Regions from separate parts of the Cytobacillus sp. FSL R7-0696 genome, predicted to be linked through region 2. Evidence: a T-box and tRNA genes for the amino acid it is inferred to sense, from the RefSeq annotation. Region 2 holds a T-box; the other regions hold tRNA genes.
What was found. A T-box is a leader RNA that pairs with one kind of tRNA and senses whether it is charged. The one in region 2 lies ahead of leuS (leucine--tRNA ligase), so its partner is inferred to be a tRNA-Leu.
Positions count from the first base shown of each region.

Region 1 (6,499 bases), 1.6 Mb from region 2:
TTATCAGGCGTTATCAGTTGACCATTCCATTGAAGCTGATTCTGACGGTGGTACTGTTACGCTCCTGGATATTGTCGGTAATGTGGATGATGGCTATGAAAAAGTCAATCAAATGCTCGTACTTGAAAAAGTGTTGCATGTTTTATCAGATCGAGAGAAACAAGTTATCCAGTATACATTTCTAGAAAATCTAAGCCAAAAAGAAACAGGGGAAAGACTGGATATTTCTCAAATGCATGTATCAAGGCTGCAAAGAAGAGCAATTAAAAAATTGCAAGAAGCCATCCATGCCGAAAATGAAGGCTCGGAGTATATTCTATGATGAATGATCCACATCAAATGGACGTCATTACCGATCAGCTTGCTAAACGTGGTCAGTCCGTTTGTGGTGATTCTTTTTATTATCACACAACTGATGATTATTTTATTTGTGTATTAGCTGATGGTTTAGGTAGTGGAGAATATGCAAATGAAGCTTCATCTGCTGTTGTCAATACAGTTAGAGAAAATCACGATTTAGATATTTCAACCATTATGGATTTAAGTAATCAGTCACTTTTACATAAAAGAGGCGCTGCAGTAGGTGTGATTAAGATTAATTTTCACACAAAAGAATTAGCCTACTGTTGTACTGGAAATATTCGTTTTTTCTTTTATGGAGATACTGAAAAGCTCATTTACCCTCTGCCAACATCGGGTTATTTGTCAGGAAAGCGTCAAGCATTTAAAATTCACCGTTTTGATTATACAAACGGAATTAAATTCTTGATGTTTTCAGATGGATACCCCATTTCTGGTATAAAAAAACTGATGAATAAATATTTACCAATCGAAGCAACTGCGAAGTTAATTAGGGCGCAGAACATGAATCTTATAGACGATGCAACATTTATAATCGGAAGCTTGCAATGATTGTTTCAATCAGCAAGCTTTTTGTTTTGCTCTTTTATACTCTACATAAAACACGAATCAAGACGGGGCTATAGCCAAAAATGCTTTACCTTTAAAATTTTGGTAGAATAAAGCAATAGTACAGTTTGCACTTAGGAAGGTGAAGAGACATGGATGATAAGAAAGATATTTTTGAACGAATAGCAAAAGAATTTTCATTATCCACAAAACAAATTGATCGAACCATCGCGTTAATTGAAGAGGGAAATACCGTTCCGTTTATTGCGCGTTATCGAAAAGAAATGACCGGTGCGTTAAATGAAGTACAAATCAAAGATATTGTTGAAAGATGGCAATACATACAAAACGTAAAGCAGAGAAAACAAGAAGTACTTAGGTTAATAGAAGAGCAAGGGAAATTAACCCCGGAATTATCTAATCAAATAGAAAAAGCGGAGAAATTGCAGGAAGTAGAAGATTTATATCGTCCGTACAAACAAAAAAGAAGAACAAAAGCAACCGTAGCGAAAGAAAAAGAGCTAGAACCATTAGCCACTTGGTTATTATCCTATCAAAATGATGATACGCCTGAAGAAAAAGCAACACACTTCCTAAATGAGGAAAAAGGTGTCACAACAGTTGAAGAAGCGCTTCAGGGAGCGCGAGATATCATTGCAGAAATGGTATCTGATGATGCGCAAAGTAGGAAGTGGATTCGCGAAAAAACATATAAACTAGGAATGATTGAATCAACTGTAAAAGATGAAAGCATCGACGAAAAGCATGTGTATGAGATGTATTATGACTATAGTGAAAACGTAGGTAAAATTGTTCCTCACCGTATACTAGCATTCAATCGTGGGGAAAAAGAAGGCGTGCTGAAAGTCAGTATTAAGGTGGAACAAGAGCCAATCTTACAGTATTTAAATCGAAAATGGATCACTGTATCAAACCATATCAATGCACCATTTGTGGAAGAGGCGATTGAAGATGGTTATAAACGCTTAATTCAACCATCAATTGAAAGAGAATTAAGGGGTGAACTTACTGAAAAAGGTGAGGAACAAGCGATTAAAATTTTCTCTGAAAATCTTAAGAATCTCCTTTTACAACCACCGCTAAAAGGGAAAGTCGTCCTTGCGGTAGATCCAGCTTATCGTACAGGCTGCAAATTAGCGGTCATTGATGAAACAGGTAAGGTATTAAAGATTGATGTAATCTATCCTCATCCGCCTGTTTCTAAATTAGGTGTAGCCAAAGATAAAGTCCTTTCCATGCTCAAAGCATATGAAGTGAAGATGGTGGCCATAGGTAATGGAACGGCATCAAGAGAAACAGAACAGTTTATTGCTGACTTATTAAAAGAATTGAATGAAGAAATCTATTATTTAATCGTAAATGAAGCGGGGGCAAGTGTCTATTCCGCATCTGATATCGCACGTGAAGAATTCCCTGACTTTCAAGTTGAAGAAAGAAGCGCTGTTTCAATCGGGAGGAGACTACAAGATCCACTTGCTGAATTAGTAAAAATTGACCCTAAATCAGTCGGTGTCGGTCAATACCAACATGATGTCTCTCAAAAAAGGTTAACGGAATCATTAGATTTTGTTGTCGAGACGGCTGTAAACCAAGTTGGAGTGAATGTGAACACAGCTTCTCCATCACTATTACAACATGTAGCTGGTCTATCGAAGGCTGTCGCAACGAATATCGTTAAGAAAAGAGAAGAAGAAGGCAAATTTACTAATCGAAAACAATTAAAGAAAATTCCTCGATTAGGCGCGAAAACGTACGAGCAAGCCATTGGATTTTTACGAATTGTTGATGGAGAAGAAGCATTAGACAGAACATCGATTCACCCTGAAACCTATGGGGAAGTAGGTAAATTGCTTAAAATGTTAAAGATGAGTTCTAACGATTTAGGCTCTGCACAATTAATCGAAGCGCTAAGCCAGTTATCTATAAAAGAAACAGCAGAAGAGTTAAATATTGGTGAATTAACGCTCAAGGATATAATTGATGCATTAATGAAACCTGGTCGAGACCCTAGGGATGAATTACCTGCTCCGCTATTAAAGAAAGAAGTATTAAAGCTGGATGATTTGAAGGAAGGGATGGAACTTCAAGGGACTGTCCGAAATGTAGTTGATTTCGGAGCTTTTGTAGATATTGGCGTGAAGCAAGATGGGTTAGTCCATATCTCAAAGCTAAGTAATCGGTTTGTGAAACATCCGTTAGATGTCGTATCTGTTGGTGATGTTGTTACTGTATGGGTTGATTCGGTAGATCAACAAAAAGGCAGAGTGGCGTTAACCATGCTCCAACAAGGTAAATAAATAAGCATAAAAAGCCGTGGTATTTCCCCCAACGGCTTTTTATGTAGTTCATTGTGGGGTTGTTTGAGAAGGAGTTTCCTACGTACCAGAACAATGCTTCTTTCTATAAAAGTACCAGCATTGATTCAATAATTTAATTTGATAACGGTCCTTCTCTAAGAAAGCACGTTTCATTTGGTTCTGTAACCAAACAGGCATGGAATAGCCTCCTTTCTCTCACTTTCCACGGTCCTTTATGCTATGCTAATGTATATCAATTGTATGCGCCTATAGGTTGTCACGTGCTAATTTTATCCTTGAAAGGAGTGAAGAAATGAGTGATAAGGAATTACAAAGGTTAGTTGAAGAAGTATCCTTGAGGTGGTTCGATCTTCCTTTTCGTCATACAGCGAAATTCAATAGTAGATTAAGAACAACCGGAGGACGATATATGCTGTCTGATCACCGCATTGAAATTAATCCGACATATTATCAGCATCTAGGAATGGAAGAATTAGTTGGTATTATTAAACATGAACTATGTCATTACCATCTGCATTTGGCTGGGGCAGGCTATCAACATCGAGATAGTGATTTTCGGAGGCTAATGGCTAAAGTAGGTGCACCGAGGCATTGTTCGTCTTTACCTCAGAAAGTTTCTTACATTAAGTATAAATGTAACCAGTGCAATCAACTTTATAGAAGGAAGCGTCGAATCAACACAAACAAGTATAGATGTGGCCAATGTATGGGCAAATTAGTGTTAATATCTGCTGATAAAAATAATTGAAATTCATGCTTGACTTTTTACATGGTGGTAATTATAATTTAAAGAGTCGATAAGGCAGTGCTTGTTGACTACATATTCTCTTTTAACATATTCCGCAGTAGCTCAGTGGTAGAGCATTCGGCTGTTAACCGAACGGTCGTAGGTTCGAATCCTACCTGCGGAGCCATTTTGGAGAAGTACTCAAGTGGCTGAAGAGGCGCCCCTGCTAAGGGTGTAGGTCGGGCAACTGGCGCGAGGGTTCAAATCCCTCCTTCTCCGCCATTCTTATATACATATTTGTTTTTTCTTTTTTTTATGTTATGGCCCCTTGGTCAAGCGGTTAAGACACCGCCCTTTCACGGCGGTAACACGGGTTCGAATCCCGTAGGGGTCATCTTTTTAAAGGTTAGGTCCGGTAGTTCAGTTGGTTAGAATGCCTGCCTGTCACGCAGGAGGTCGCGGGTTCGAGTCCCGTCCGGACCGCCATATCTTAATAATGGGCTATAGCCAAGCGGTAAGGCAACGGATTTTGATTCCGTCATTCGCAGGTTCGATCCCTGCTAGCCCAGCCATTTTTATGAGCCATTAGCTCAGTTGGTAGAGCATCTGACTTTTAATCAGAGGGTCGAAGGTTCGAGTCCTTCATGGCTCATCTTAAACAATTTATGCGGTCGTGGCGGAATGGCAGACGCGCTAGGTTGAGGGCCTAGTGGGTGAATAACCCGTGGAGGTTCAAGTCCTCTCGGCCGCACCAAAAAGATTTAAAAAAATACTTGACTCATTAAAATTAGTGTGATATTATAATAGAGTTGCTTCAAGGCGCCCGTAGCTCAATTGGATAGAGCGTTTGACTACGGATCAAAAGGTTAGGGGTTCGACTCCTCTCGGGCGCGCCATATACTTACGGGAAGTAGCTCAGCTTGGTAGAGCACTTGGTTTGGGACCAAGGGGTCGCAGGTTCGAATCCTGTCTTCCCGACCATGCGAAACCAACAAATTAATTAAATGCGGGTGTAGTTTAGTGGTAAAACCTCAGCCTTCCAAGCTGATGATGAGGGTTCGATTCCCTTCACCCGCTCCATTACCGAAAAAGATTGTTCTTTGAAAACTGAACGAACGTAAAACGTCAAGCGTAATTCTAAAAAAGCTGATTTATCAGCAACAAAGCACCATAGGTGCAAATGAGCTAATCAAACACTTTATTGGAGAGTTTGATCCTGGCTCAGGACGAACGCTGGCGGCGTGCCTAATACATGCAAGTCGAGCGAATCTGAGGGAGCTTGCTCCCAAAGATTAGCGGCGGACGGGTGAGTAACACGTGGGCAACCTGCCTGTAAGACTGGGATAACTCCGGGAAACCGGGGCTAATACCGGATAATATCTATTTATACATATAATTAGATTGAAAGATGGTTCTGCTATCACTTACAGATGGGCCCGCGGCGCATTAGCTAGTTGGTGAGGTAACGGCTCACCAAGGCGACGATGCGTAGCCGACCTGAGAGGGTGATCGGCCACACTGGGACTGAGACACGGCCCAGACTCCTACGGGAGGCAGCAGTAGGGAATCTTCCGCAATGGACGAAAGTCTGACGGAGCAACGCCGCGTGAGTGATGAAGGTTTTCGGATCGTAAAACTCTGTTGTTAGGGAAGAACAAGTACCGGAGTAACTGCCGGTACCTTGACGGTACCTAACCAGAAAGCCACGGCTAACTACGTGCCAGCAGCCGCGGTAATACGTAGGTGGCAAGCGTTGTCCGGAATTATTGGGCGTAAAGCGCGCGCAGGCGGTTCTTTAAGTCTGATGTGAAAGCCCACGGCTCAACCGTGGAGGGTCATTGGAAACTGGGGAACTTGAGTGCAGAAGAGGAAAGTGGAATTCCAAGTGTAGCGGTGAAATGCGTAGAGATTTGGAGGAACACCAGTGGCGAAGGCGACTTTCTGGTCTGTAACTGACGCTGAGGCGCGAAAGCGTGGGGAGCAAACAGGATTAGATACCCTGGTAGTCCACGCCGTAAACGATGAGTGCTAAGTGTTAGAGGGTTTCCGCCCTTTAGTGCTGCAGCAAACGCATTAAGCACTCCGCCTGGGGAGTACGACCGCAAGGTTGAAACTCAAAGGAATTGACGGGGGCCCGCACAAGCGGTGGAGCATGTGGTTTAATTCGAAGCAACGCGAAGAACCTTACCAGGTCTTGACATCCTCTGACAATCCTAGAGATAGGACTTTCCCCTTCGGGGGACAGAGTGACAGGTGGTGCATGGTTGTCGTCAGCTCGTGTCGTGAGATGTTGGGTTAAGTCCCGCAACGAGCGCAACCCTTGATCTTAGTTGCCAGCATTCAGTTGGGCACTCTAAGGTGACTGCCGGTGACAAACCGGAGGAAGGTGGGGATGACGTCAAATCATCATGCCCCTTATGACCTGGGCTACACACGTGCTACAATGGATGGTACAAAGGGCTGCAAGACCGCGAGGTTTAGCCAATCCCATAAAACCATTCTCAGTTCGGATTGTAGGCTGCAA
Region 1 covers NZ_JBBOWA010000001.1:1,177,346-1,183,844, reverse strand. Annotated here, with positions in the region: gene sigB (RNA polymerase sigma factor SigB) at 1-322, shown strand, start outside; gene MKX29_RS06215 (PP2C family serine/threonine-protein phosphatase) at 319-912, shown strand; gene MKX29_RS06210 (Tex family protein) at 1,062-3,227, shown strand; gene cmpA (cortex morphogenetic protein CmpA) at 3,306-3,425, opposite strand; gene MKX29_RS06200 (SprT family protein) at 3,541-3,996, shown strand; tRNA gene MKX29_RS06195 (tRNA-Asn) at 4,088-4,162, shown strand; tRNA gene MKX29_RS06190 (tRNA-Ser) at 4,167-4,257, shown strand; tRNA gene MKX29_RS06185 (tRNA-Glu) at 4,298-4,369, shown strand; tRNA gene MKX29_RS06180 (tRNA-Asp) at 4,385-4,461, shown strand; tRNA gene MKX29_RS06175 (tRNA-Gln) at 4,473-4,547, shown strand; tRNA gene MKX29_RS06170 (tRNA-Lys) at 4,555-4,627, shown strand; tRNA gene MKX29_RS06165 (tRNA-Leu) at 4,643-4,729, shown strand; tRNA gene MKX29_RS06160 (tRNA-Arg) at 4,795-4,871, shown strand; tRNA gene MKX29_RS06155 (tRNA-Pro) at 4,880-4,956, shown strand; tRNA gene MKX29_RS06150 (tRNA-Gly) at 4,982-5,055, shown strand; rRNA gene MKX29_RS06145 (16S ribosomal RNA) at 5,174-6,499, shown strand, end outside.
Region 1: it encodes a tRNA-Leu, which carries the amino acid that the T-box ahead of leuS (leucine--tRNA ligase) is inferred to sense. The anticodon was not compared.

Region 2 (6,499 bases):
AACAACCCCTTCTTGTTTTAAGACAAATTCATACTTTTCTTTTAGTACTTCAACAGGTGCATGAGTATTTGTGAATGCCTGGAAATAAGCAATGTATTTTCCATTTTTCCATTTCTTATGCATGCTATCCTTGATTTTAATAAATTGTACGTCTAATGGTTCTGCACGATTACCTGCAAAATCACCTGAACCTGCTGCGCTGCAAAATGTACAGCCACCATGAGCGACAGTGCCATCCCGATTAGGACAATCGAAGCCTCCATCCAAAGCAACTTTAAAGACCTTGTGCCCGAAATGTTTTTTTAAATGAAAGTTCCATGTATGATAACGTTTTTGATCATTTGTATATGGAAATTGAGTCAGTAAATCCAAAGTCAGCCCTCCTAAAGTCACCACTGTGACAAATTCAATATTATCATGAAAGAAATCATCAACTCAATTACACATTGATAACATTTCAATTAGTAGAAATCGAACACTCGGTAAATACTATCATTGAGGCGTATTTGCTTCGTACACTTCATTAAAAAAGAGGGGGAAGGCTTTTATGGCAACCCGTGAATCCGTACAACAATTAATGCAACAATGTGAAGAAGTCATTCAATTTGCTAACATGCAGTTTAAAGATGGGCAAATGCAAGAACATTATAACGATCAAGACTATGCTAAAGCGCTTGCTCATATCGAACAAGCCTATAATGATTTGATGACGATGTCTCATAGTGCCACAGATGCGCAGAGGGAAGAACTTCATCGAATGAGATTACAGCTACAACAGTTACAAAATCAAATGATCATTACTCCCCATTAAGAGGTGAACAACAATTGGTTAGAAAAAAATCAAAACAAAACAATCCAGAGCAAAAAACAAGAAATGGTATCAATAACCAAGAGGTAGAATTCGGTAGTGCGAATGTGATCCCACGATCTAAAAAGAAATATGAGGAAACAGGTGGGCAACCCGTTAAATCTAAATTTCATCCAGAATAAATAATATGTATTTAGTAAAATGATCTGTACACAAGCAAATCTCATGGAGTTTGCTTGTGTATGGCTATGATAAATTTAAAAAATATTATTGTATATTTCATACATAATGTCATCCATTCCTTCTGTTTATGCTTAATTTCAAGAGTAATTATTCATTTTTATGTATAGATAAGATAGATGTCTAAATCTGTCACAAAATTAGTATTGAATCCATCATAAAAAACGAATAGAATTTATTTTGGAATTCGAAATGGAATGAATTGAATTAGAATGTGAAAGGGGTATGGATGATGCCTCGAGCTTTGTGGTTATTAGTAATTGGGATGGCTGTTAATGTAACAGGTTCCTCTTTTTTATGGCCTTTAAACACCATTTATATGCATGAAGAATTAGGAAAGTCTTTATCGATTGCCGGCATTGTTTTAATGATCAATTCAGCAGCAACAGTCATAGGCAATCTAGTTGGTGGTGTGCTGTTTGATAAATTAGGTGGCTATCGTTCGATTTTATTAGGCATAGTCATTTCGTTATCTTCACTCATTATTATGGTCTTTAAACATGGATGGCCGGAATACATTGTATTATTGACGATATTAGGTTTTGGCTCAGGGATCGTGTTTCCTTCTATGTATGCATTGGCAGGAAGTGTATGGAAAGAGGGCGGCAGAAAAGCGTTTAATGCGATGTATGTAGCGACAAATCTAGGTGTAGCATTAGGTGCAGCAATGGCGGGGTATATAGCTTCATTTTCTTTCAATTATATCTTTATCGCTAATTGTCTAATGTATATCTTGTTTTTCTTGATAGCAATCACTAGCTATAGAAAAATGGAAGTAAAGTCGGTTAGTCAACCAAATGAAATAAAAACAGCACAAAAATTTCGCGGTAATCCTAAATTAAACGCTTTATTCGTTTTGTTAATCGGTTATCTATTATGTTGTATTGGCTATGTGCAATGGCAATCGACTATCTCAGCATATACTCAGCAAATTGGGATTTCATTAAAACAATACAGTATGCTTTGGACAATAAATGGCGCCATGATTGTACTTGCGCAACCATTAATTAGTCTTCTAGTTAAAAGGATAAAATCATTAAAAGTACAAATTATTATTGGTATTTTTATTTTTGCTATCTCTTTTGCTGTTGTAGGAAATGCAGTTGCCTTTTCCGGCTTTGTCACAGCAATGATTATTTTAACCATTGGGGAAATGCTCGTATGGCCAGCGGTACCTACAATTGCTAATGACTTAGCACCTAAAGGTAAAGAAGGGTTCTATCAAGGAATTGTTAACAGTGTCTCTACAGGAGGAAGAATGATTGGGCCATTACTTGGTGGCGTACTCGTGGATGTATACGGTGTGAAGATGCTTTTCGGTATATTAATGGCATTACTGCTCATTTCCGTATATACAACTGTTGTTTATGATAAGAAGCTTAAAAAGAAAAAAGTTGTGCCAGCTATACCTTCATAAAAAGCGAGCCCCGTAGATAAAAACTCTAGGGGCTCTCTACTTAACCATTCAGATAATATCCTGGTAATGATGTGATTGAACTTCATCTAGAAAAATGACTTTATGAAAGAAACTTTTCAAGATCAACCAACGAGCGGGATAGGCCTCGATAAAACTTTCAATGACTTTTTCGGAGTAGAGTATCAGACAATCTAACTTCGGTTTGGTTTGTTTTAAATCATAATATAAGGCATGTGGAATGGTGTAGTAATCATGTAATTGATAAGGATTTAATTTAATGGTTTTCATTTGGTTATTTTCAATGAACGTCTGGATGGATTGCTTCTGAACTTCAAGGCTTTCATCTAGCGTTTTAAAATCATTCATAATCCACTTTTCATTAATAAAAGCGATACCTTTCATAATATGAAATCACCTTTCCTTATTTTTTACTATAGTTATGGGCAAAATAAGGAAGAGTAATACATGGATTAAAAAATTGACACGTTTTCGATTTTCTTGAATAGCTTATACTTATCTATAGTAACTTGTGAAAGCCTACTTGCATCAACCATTGAAATTGATTACAATGTCAATATGAATATTTTATAACTGCAATGATGAGGAATAGTAATGCTAGGAAGCCTGATATTAGAGAGCTAGCGGTTGGTGTAAGCTAGTCAGCTCCTTGCATGAACTCACCTACTGAGCAGCAAGTGTGAAAATGACAGTAATGCTTGCCGTACTCCGCGTTAAGGATGAATGAAGTGAACAGTTAACTGTAAACTGTTAATGTGGGTGGTACCGCGGGAGATATACATAATCCTCTCGTCCCTTTTTGAGGGATGAGGGGTTTTTTTATACTTAAAAACGTAGCATTTTTAGGAGGAAAGAAGATGAGCTTTAATCATCAGCAAATTGAAGGTAAGTGGCAACACTATTGGGAAGAACAAAAAACATTTAAAACGGGTGAAGAAAAAGGGAAGAGAAAGTTCTATGCGTTAGATATGTTTCCTTATCCGTCTGGTGTAGGTTTACACGTAGGACACCCTGAAGGATATACAGCAACAGATATTCTTGCCCGTATGAAAAGAATGCAAGGGTATAATGTTCTTCACCCAATGGGATGGGATGCATTTGGTTTACCTGCTGAACAATATGCCCTTGATACAGGGAATGACCCAGCTGAATTTACCGAGAAAAACATTAATACATTCCGCCGTCAAATTAAATCATTAGGATTTTCTTATGACTGGGATCGTGAAATTAACACAACAGATCCGGAATATTATAAATGGACGCAATGGATTTTCTTAAAGCTTTATGAAAAAGGTCTTGCTTATATCGATGAAGTAGCAGTGAACTGGTGTCCTGCACTTGGAACTGTGCTTGCTAATGAAGAGGTAATTGATGGGAAAAGTGAACGTGGAGGCCATCCTGTTGAAAGAAGACCGATGCGCCAATGGATGTTAAAAATAACAGCTTATGCTGACCGTTTACTAGAAGATCTTGATTTACTTGATTGGCCAGAAAGCTTGAAGGATATGCAGCGTAACTGGATTGGCCGTTCTGAAGGTGCTGAAGTGACTTTCCATATCGAAGGTGACAAAGGTACGTTTGAAGTGTTTACGACACGACCAGACACATTATTTGGTGCGACATATGCTGTCCTTGCACCAGAGCATAAACTAGTTGATGTAATTACAACAGAAGAGCAACGTAATGCAGTTGAGACTTATATTGAAAAAGTTAAAACAAAGAGTGATTTAGAAAGAACTGATTTAGCTAAAGAAAAAACAGGTGTATTCACAGGTGCTTATGCAATTAACCCTGCTAACGGTGAAAAAATGCCGATTTGGATTGCTGATTATGTGCTTGCTTCATATGGTACAGGTGCCATTATGGCTGTTCCAGCTCATGACGAGCGTGATTATGATTTCGCGAAAGAATTTAACTTGCCTATTAAAGAAGTCGTAGCTGGTGGAGATATTTCTAAAGAAGCTTATGCCGGTGAAGGAGAACATATTAATTCTGATTTCTTAAATGGCTTAGGTAAAGAAGAAGCAATTACAAAAATGATCGCTTGGCTAGAAGAGAAAGAGATTGGGACGAAAAAAGTGACATATCGCTTACGTGATTGGTTATTTAGTCGTCAAAGATATTGGGGTGAACCGATTCCTGTTATTCATTGGGAAGATGGTACAATGACGGGAGTTCCTTACGAAGAGTTACCGTTAATTTTACCAACAACAACGGAGATTAAGCCATCTGGTACAGGTGAATCACCGTTAGCTAATATTGAAGAGTGGGTTAATGTTATTGACCCTGAAACAGGTAAAAAAGGTCGCCGTGAAACCAACACGATGCCACAATGGGCAGGTAGCTGCTGGTACTATTTACGTTATATTGATCCGAAAAACAGTGAGGCATTAGCTGATGCGGAAAAATTAAAAGAGTGGTTACCGGTTGATATTTATATTGGTGGCGCTGAACATGCGGTTCTTCACTTATTATATGCTCGTTTCTGGCATAAAGTATTATACGATATCGGTGTAGTGGATACGAAAGAACCATTCCAAAAATTATTTAACCAAGGCATGATTCTTGGGGAAAATAATGAAAAAATGAGTAAGTCAAAAGGGAATGTTGTTAACCCTGATGCCGTTGTAGAAAGCCATGGAGCGGATACGCTTCGTTTATATGAAATGTTTATGGGACCACTAGATGCTTCCATTGCTTGGTCTACAAATGGATTAGATGGCTCTAGACGCTTTTTGGACCGAATTTGGCGTTTGATTGCTGAAGAAGATCATAGCTTAAGTAGCAAAGTGCAGGATGTAGAAGTATCTCAACTAGAAAAAGTGTATCATCAGACAGTCAAGAAAGTAACAGAGGACTTTGAAGGTTTGCGCTTCAATACAGCTATTTCACAAATGATGGTTTTCGTCAATGAAGCTTACAAAGCTGATATTCTTCCAAAGGCTTATGCAGAAGGGTTCGTAAAAATGTTGGCTCCAATTGCTCCACATATTGCTGAAGAACTATGGGAGATACTTGGTCACACAGGAACCATTTCTTATGAAGCTTGGCCAGCATATGACGAAGCGAAAATGACAGATGATGAAGTGGAGATCGTTATCCAAATCAATGGTAAAGTGAAGGCAAAATTAATGGTACCCGTTGATGCACAAAAGGATGTGCTAGAACAAATTGCCATGGATGATGATAAAATCAAAGAACAAATTGATGGCAAAACAGTAAGAAAAGTCATTGCTGTTCCTGGGAAGCTAGTGAATATTGTCGCTAATTAAGATTATTTAGGAAAAGAGGTAGCTTAATGAAAAAGAGCTACCCCTTTCCCTATGAGACTGTAATATTCGCATTTCGATCAACACTTCTTTAGAATAAAGATAACGATAATGGAAAGGGTGGTTGATGATGACTGAAATGAAAGAAATCACAACAGAAGAATTGCAGAAAAAGTTAGAAGCAGGAGAACAACTTGAACTTGTAGATGTAAGGGAAGATGACGAAGTAGCTCAAGGAATCATTCCTGGTGCGAAACATATTAGAATGGGCACAATTCCTGAAAACCTAGATAAGTTTGATAAAGACAAAGAGTATATTATGATTTGCCGTTCAGGGAATCGTAGTGGACAAGTTTGTCGTTTTATGCAAGAACAAGGCTATCAAGTGACCAATATGGTCGGGGGTATGCTTGAGTGGGAAGGCGAAACAAAATAATTGTTACTTTTGAAGAAGGCCTCTTTTTAGGAGGTCTTCTTTTTTTCGTTATCGTTTAACTATTTAAGAGATGGACGTAAGTACTATGCTAAGGTTTTGATTCATGAAGTATGTAAGAATTACGAGGTGTGTACATAACTTTCCGTTTGCTTTTACAATATGCCAAGCTTGTCATGAAATGTGTTCATCAATTGAATACTATCCAACACGCTGGATTTCTCAGAGTTGTGAGGCATTTTTATTTAGCTCTCATCAATTTTTTGAGCTGAGTTTGTTTTCAGGCGTTAGCGACAATCATTAGTTGATTGATT
Region 2 covers NZ_JBBOWA010000001.1:2,816,097-2,822,595, forward strand. Annotated here, with positions in the region: gene MKX29_RS14730 (TIGR01212 family radical SAM protein) at 1-372, opposite strand, end outside; gene MKX29_RS14735 (YtzC family protein) at 548-811, shown strand; gene MKX29_RS14740 (glycogen biosynthesis protein GlgD) at 826-990, shown strand; gene MKX29_RS14745 (MDR family MFS transporter) at 1,281-2,465, shown strand; gene MKX29_RS14750 (hypothetical protein) at 2,514-2,867, opposite strand; T-box leader at 3,053-3,283, shown strand; gene leuS (leucine--tRNA ligase) at 3,341-5,755, shown strand; gene MKX29_RS14760 (rhodanese-like domain-containing protein) at 5,883-6,188, shown strand; gene MKX29_RS14765 (alpha/beta hydrolase) at 6,466-6,499, opposite strand, start outside.

Region 3 (6,499 bases), 290 kb from region 2:
AGAGCTTTGACGCGCCTTAGAGGATTCGAACCTCTGACCCACAGCTTAGAAGGCTGTTGCTCTATCCAGCTGAGCTAAAGGCGCAAACTAAAATATGTATGGCTCCGCAGGTAGGATTCGAACCTACGACCGTTCGGTTAACAGCCGAATGCTCTACCACTGAGCTACTGCGGAATAATATAAATGGTGGGCCTAAATGGACTCGAACCATCGACCTCACGCTTATCAGGCGTGCGCTCTAACCAGCTGAGCTATAGGCCCCTATTTAAGCGGGTGAAGGGAATCGAACCCTCATCATCAGCTTGGAAGGCTGAGGTTTTACCACTAAACTACACCCGCATTTAAGAACTTCAACATACCGGTGGTCGGGGTCGAACCGACACTCCCGAAGGAACACGATTTTGAGTCGTGCGCGTCTGCCAATTCCGCCACACCGGCATAAAGGCAACACCCGGATTTGAACCGGGGATAAAGGTTTTGCAGACCTCTGCCTTACCACTTGGCTATGCTGCCATAACTGGGCTAGTAGGGTTCGAACCTACGAATGACGGAATCAAAATCCGTTGCCTTACCACTTGGCTATAGCCCAACAAAATATTTAAAAATGGGGCGGCTGATGGGAATCGAACCCACGAATGTCGGAACCACAATCCGATGCGTTAACCACTTCGCCACAACCGCCATGAATGGCAGGGGTAGTAGGAATCGAACCCACATCAAAGGTTTTGGAGACCTTCGTTTTACCATTAAACTATACCCCTAGATGGTGGAGGGGGGCAGATTCGAACTGCCGAACCCGAAGGAGCGGATTTACAGTCCGCCGCGTTTAGCCACTTCGCTACCCCTCCAAAAAAGAATAAATGGTGGCTCAGGACGGAATCGAACCGCCGACACAAGGATTTTCAGTCCTTTGCTCTACCGACTGAGCTACTGAGCCAAAATAATAAATATGTAAATGGCGGTCCGGACGGGACTCGAACCCGCGACCTCCTGCGTGACAGGCAGGCATTCTAACCAACTGAACTACCGGACCAGATTGCGGGGGCAGGATTTGAACCTGCGACCTTCGGGTTATGAGCCCGACGAGCTACCGGACTGCTCCACCCCGCGATAATAAATATTAATGGCGGAGGAAGAGGGATTCGAACCCCCGCGGGCTTTAACACCCCTGTCGGTTTTCAAGACCGATCCCTTCAGCCAGACTTGGGTATTCCTCCATTAATAAAAAAGCAATAGCGGCGGAGGGGATCGAACCCCCGACCTCACGGGTATGAACCGTACGCTCTAGCCAGCTGAGCTACACCGCCATAAAATATATTTTATAAAAATTAAATTGGTGGAGCCTAGCGGGATCGAACCGCTGACCTCCTGCGTGCAAAGCAGGCGCTCTCCCAGCTGAGCTAAGGCCCCTAAAAAGTATTCGTGGTCGGGAAGACAGGATTCGAACCTGCGACCCCTTGGTCCCAAACCAAGTGCTCTACCAAGCTGAGCTACTTCCCGAAATAAAGCGCGCCCGAGAGGAGTCGAACCCCTAACCTTTTGATCCGTAGTCAAACGCTCTATCCAATTGAGCTACGGGCGCATCTGGAGCGGAAGACGGGATTCGAACCCGCGACCCTCACCTTGGCAAGGTGATGTTCTACCACTGAACTACTTCCGCAACTATTCATTATAAAACTAATGCGGGTGAAGGGAGTCGAACCCCCACGCCTTGCGGCGCCAGATCCTAAGTCTGGTGCGTCTGCCAATTCCGCCACACCCGCAAATTTAAATGGTGAGCCATGAAGGACTCGAACCTTCGACCCTCTGATTAAAAGTCAGATGCTCTACCAACTGAGCTAATGGCTCGTACAAAGCACGAGTGGTGCCGGCCAGAGGACTTGAACCCCCAACCTACTGATTACAAGTCAGTTGCTCTACCAATTGAGCTAGGCCGGCAAATATACAAAAAAATGGTGGAGGATGACGGGATCGAACCGCCGACCCTCTGCTTGTAAGGCAGATGCTCTCCCAGCTGAGCTAATCCTCCAAAATGGTGACCCCTACGGGATTCGAACCCGTGTTACCGCCGTGAAAGGGCGGTGTCTTAACCGCTTGACCAAGGGGCCAAAAAATAACCCCAAAAAATGGGGTAGTTTGCCCGGCAGCGTCCTACTCTCACAAGGGGACAGCCCCTAACTACCATCGGCGCTGAGAAGCTTAACTTCCGTGTTCGGTATGGGAACGGGTGTGACCTTCTCGCTATCGCCACCGAACTATAAAATTGTAAGGGAATCGTTCCCTCAAAACTAGGTAATGTTGAAGAAGATTGTTATTGAGTAATCGCCTGAATGCGTACTGTAGGCTACTACTTACGTAGTGCTGTCTAGCTGCGGCGGCTAGTAGCCGCCCGCATTTCGAATTGTCCAGCTACAGCGCCTAGGTGCTCGAGGTCATAAGTCAAATTTGTCATGAGGTTAAAGAACAACCTCCTGTCAAATCCGTCTTATGCTTGTCGCACCTGTGCAAGGCGCTTTCGCTTTTCGTTTTGGTTAAGTCCTCGATCGATTAGTATTAGTCAGCTACATGTGTCGCCACACTTCCACCTCTAACCTATCAACCTGATCATCTTTCAGGGATCTTACTAGCTTGCGCTATGGGAAATCTCATCTCGAGGGGGGCTTCATGCTTAGATGCTTTCAGCACTTATCCCTTCCGCACATAGCTACCCAGCGATGCCTTTGGCAAGACAACTGGTACACCAGCGGTGCGTCCATCCCGGTCCTCTCGTACTAAGGACAGCTCCTCTCAAATTTCCTGCGCCCACGACGGATAGGGACCGAACTGTCTCACGACGTTCTGAACCCAGCTCGCGTACCGCTTTAATGGGCGAACAGCCCAACCCTTGGGACCGACTACAGCCCCAGGATGCGATGAGCCGACATCGAGGTGCCAAACCTCCCCGTCGATGTGGACTCTTGGGGGAGATAAGCCTGTTATCCCCGGGGTAGCTTTTATCCGTTGAGCGATGGCCCTTCCATGCGGAACCACCGGATCACTAAGCCCGACTTTCGTCCCTGCTCGACTTGTAGGTCTCGCAGTCAAGCTCCCTTGTGCCTTTACACTCTACGAATGATTTCCAACCATTCTGAGGGAACCTTTGGGCGCCTCCGTTACTCTTTAGGAGGCGACCGCCCCAGTCAAACTGCCCACCTGACACTGTCTCCCATCCCGATAAGGGATGTGGGTTAGAATTTCAATACAGCCAGGGTAGTATCCCACCGACGCCTCCACCGAAGCTAGCGCTCCGGCTTCTAAGGCTCCTACCTATCCTGTACAAGCTGTACCAAAATTCAATATCAGGCTACAGTAAAGCTCCACGGGGTCTTTCCGTCCTGTCGCGGGTAACCTGCATCTTCACAGGTACTATAATTTCACCGAGTCTCTCGTTGAGACAGTGCCCAGATCGTTACGCCTTTCGTGCGGGTCGGAACTTACCCGACAAGGAATTTCGCTACCTTAGGACCGTTATAGTTACGGCCGCCGTTTACTGGGGCTTCGATTCAAAGCTTCGCGTGAGCTAACCTCTCCTCTTAACCTTCCAGCACCGGGCAGGCGTCAGCCCCTATACTTCGCCTTGCGGCTTCGCAGAGACCTGTGTTTTTGCTAAACAGTCGCCTGGGCCTATTCACTGCGGCTCATCAAGGCTTTAACACCCTAATGAGCACCCCTTCTCCCGAAGTTACGGGGTCATTTTGCCGAGTTCCTTAACGAGAGTTCTCTCGCTCACCTTAGGATTCTCTCCTCGCCTACCTGTGTCGGTTTGCGGTACGGGCACCTTATTCCTCGCTAGAGGCTTTTCTTGGCAGTGTGGAATCAAGAACTTCGGTACTAAATTTCCCTCGCTATCACAGCTCAAGGTATATGACCATGGGATTTGCCTCATGGTCCCTCTAACTGCTTAGACGCACATCCAATCGTGCGCTTACCCTATCCTCCTGCGTCCCCCCATCACTCAAACAGAATACGGTGGTACAGGAATATCAACCTGTTGTCCATCGCCTACGCTTTTCAGCCTCGGCTTAGGTCCCGACTAACCCTGAGCGGACGAGCCTTCCTCAGGAAACCTTAGGCATTCGGTGGATGGGATTCTCACCCATCTTTCGCTACTCATACCGGCATTCTCACTTCTAAGCGCTCCACCAGTCCTTACGGTCTAGCTTCAACGCCCTTAGAACGCTCTCCTACCACTGAACATCAACGATGTTCAATCCACAGCTTCGGTGATACGTTTAGCCCCGGTACATTTTCGGCGCGGAGTCACTCGACCAGTGAGCTATTACGCACTCTTTAAATGGTGGCTGCTTCTAAGCCAACATCCTGGTTGTCTAAGCAACTCCACATCCTTTTCCACTTAACGTATACTTTGGGACCTTAGCTGGTGGTCTGGGCTGTTTCCCTCTTGACTACGGATCTTATCACTCGCAGTCTGACTCCCATGGATAAATCTTTGGCATTCGGAGTTTGTCTGAATTCGGTAACCCGATGAGGGCCCCTAGTCCAAACAGTGCTCTACCTCCAAGATTCTTACGCATGAGGCTAGCCCTAAAGCTATTTCGGAGAGAACCAGCTATCTCCAAGTTCGATTGGAATTTCTCCGCTACCCACACCTCATCCCCGCACTTTTCAACGTACGTGGGTTCGGGCCTCCATCCAGTGTTACCTGGACTTCACCCTGGACATGGGTAGATCACCTGGTTTCGGGTCTACGACCACATACTCATTCGCCCTATTCAGACTCGCTTTCGCTACGGCTCCGTCTGTCCAACTTAACCTCGCATGTAATCGTAACTCGCCGGTTCATTCTACAAAAGGCACGCTATCACCCATTAACGGGCTCTAACTACTTGTAGGCACACGGTTTCAGGATCTCTTTCACTCCCCTTCCGGGGTGCTTTTCACCTTTCCCTCACGGTACTGGTTCACTATCGGTCACTAGGGAGTATTTAGCCTTGGGAGATGGTCCTCCCTGCTTCCGACGGGATTTCTCGTGTCCCGCCGTACTCAGGATCCACTCTGGAGGGAACGAAGTTTCAACTACAGGGCTTTTACCTCCTATGGCGGGCCTTTCCAGACCTCTTCGTCTATCTCGTTCCTTTGTAACTCCGTATAGAATGTCCTACAACCCCAAGAGGCAAGCCTCTTGGTTTGGGCTAATCCCGTTTCGCTCGCCGCTACTCAGGGAATCGCGTTTGCTTTCTCTTCCTCCGGGTACTTAGATGTTTCAGTTCCCCGGGTCTGCCTTCCATACCCTATGTATTCAGGTATGGATCCTATCCCATAACGGATAGGGGGTTTCCCCATTCGGAAATCTCCGGATCAAAGCTTACTTACAGCTCCCCGAAGCATATCGGTGTTAGTCCCGTCCTTCATCGGCTCCTAGTGCCAAGGCATTCACCGTGCGCCCTTATTAACTTAACCATTGTTCGGCTTGCGATAAGCTACGCATTTCGGCGTCAGCTCACTCGTCAACATCCTCATGTGCACAAGACGCACACTCCGGTGTTTCCTCGCTCGCTTCCTTGAACTGCTTGCTTCTCACAACCCTCACGGTTGTGTTTTCTTAAAAAAGTTTAGTATCTTTACTCTATTACTATTAAATAGAGAGAAAATAACTAAGGTGGCGATTACTCGGTAATCTTCTTCATTACATTATCTAGTTTTCAAAGAACGATTAATGAATGGTAAGCTTTGGTATTCTCGTCAGCTTACGCTTCCTTGAATCCTTCGCTATTTTCATCTTATTTTGAGAGATTATACTCTCAAAACTGAACGAACAGTCTAACATCAAGTTAATTCCGTATATTCCTTAGAAAGGAGGTGATCCAGCCGCACCTTCCGATACGGCTACCTTGTTACGACTTCACCCCAATCATCTGTCCCACCTTAGGCGGCTGGCTCCAAAAGGTTACCCCACCGACTTCGGGTGTTACAAACTCTCGTGGTGTGACGGGCGGTGTGTACAAGGCCCGGGAACGTATTCACCGCGGCATGCTGATCCGCGATTACTAGCGATTCCGGCTTCATGTAGGCGAGTTGCAGCCTACAATCCGAACTGAGAATGGTTTTATGGGATTGGCTAAACCTCGCGGTCTTGCAGCCCTTTGTACCATCCATTGTAGCACGTGTGTAGCCCAGGTCATAAGGGGCATGATGATTTGACGTCATCCCCACCTTCCTCCGGTTTGTCACCGGCAGTCACCTTAGAGTGCCCAACTGAATGCTGGCAACTAAGATCAAGGGTTGCGCTCGTTGCGGGACTTAACCCAACATCTCACGACACGAGCTGACGACAACCATGCACCACCTGTCACTCTGTCCCCCGAAGGGGAAAGTCCTATCTCTAGGATTGTCAGAGGATGTCAAGACCTGGTAAGGTTCTTCGCGTTGCTTCGAATTAAACCACATGCTCCACCGCTTGTGCGGGCCCCCGTCAATTCCTTTGAGTTTCAACCTTGCG
Region 3 covers NZ_JBBOWA010000001.1:2,529,849-2,536,347, reverse strand. Annotated here, with positions in the region: tRNA gene MKX29_RS13060 (tRNA-Arg) at 11-84, opposite strand; tRNA gene MKX29_RS13055 (tRNA-Asn) at 100-174, opposite strand; tRNA gene MKX29_RS13050 (tRNA-Ile) at 185-261, opposite strand; tRNA gene MKX29_RS13045 (tRNA-Gly) at 269-339, opposite strand; tRNA gene MKX29_RS13040 (tRNA-Leu) at 357-438, opposite strand; tRNA gene MKX29_RS13035 (tRNA-Cys) at 443-513, opposite strand; tRNA gene MKX29_RS13030 (tRNA-Gln) at 518-589, opposite strand; tRNA gene MKX29_RS13025 (tRNA-His) at 606-681, opposite strand; tRNA gene MKX29_RS13020 (tRNA-Trp) at 688-761, opposite strand; tRNA gene MKX29_RS13015 (tRNA-Tyr) at 765-848, opposite strand; tRNA gene MKX29_RS13010 (tRNA-Phe) at 862-937, opposite strand; tRNA gene MKX29_RS13005 (tRNA-Asp) at 957-1,033, opposite strand; tRNA gene MKX29_RS13000 (tRNA-Met) at 1,037-1,110, opposite strand; tRNA gene MKX29_RS12995 (tRNA-Ser) at 1,125-1,217, opposite strand; tRNA gene MKX29_RS12990 (tRNA-Met) at 1,234-1,307, opposite strand; tRNA gene MKX29_RS12985 (tRNA-Ala) at 1,335-1,410, opposite strand; tRNA gene MKX29_RS12980 (tRNA-Pro) at 1,424-1,500, opposite strand; tRNA gene MKX29_RS12975 (tRNA-Arg) at 1,509-1,582, opposite strand; tRNA gene MKX29_RS12970 (tRNA-Gly) at 1,586-1,660, opposite strand; tRNA gene MKX29_RS12965 (tRNA-Leu) at 1,682-1,763, opposite strand; tRNA gene MKX29_RS12960 (tRNA-Lys) at 1,773-1,848, opposite strand; tRNA gene MKX29_RS12955 (tRNA-Thr) at 1,863-1,938, opposite strand; tRNA gene MKX29_RS12950 (tRNA-Val) at 1,954-2,029, opposite strand; tRNA gene MKX29_RS12945 (tRNA-Glu) at 2,034-2,108, opposite strand; rRNA gene rrf (5S ribosomal RNA) at 2,139-2,255, opposite strand; rRNA gene MKX29_RS12935 (23S ribosomal RNA) at 2,528-5,460, opposite strand; rRNA gene MKX29_RS12930 (16S ribosomal RNA) at 5,853-6,499, opposite strand, start outside.
Region 3: it encodes a tRNA-Leu, which carries the amino acid that the T-box ahead of leuS (leucine--tRNA ligase) is inferred to sense. The anticodon was not compared.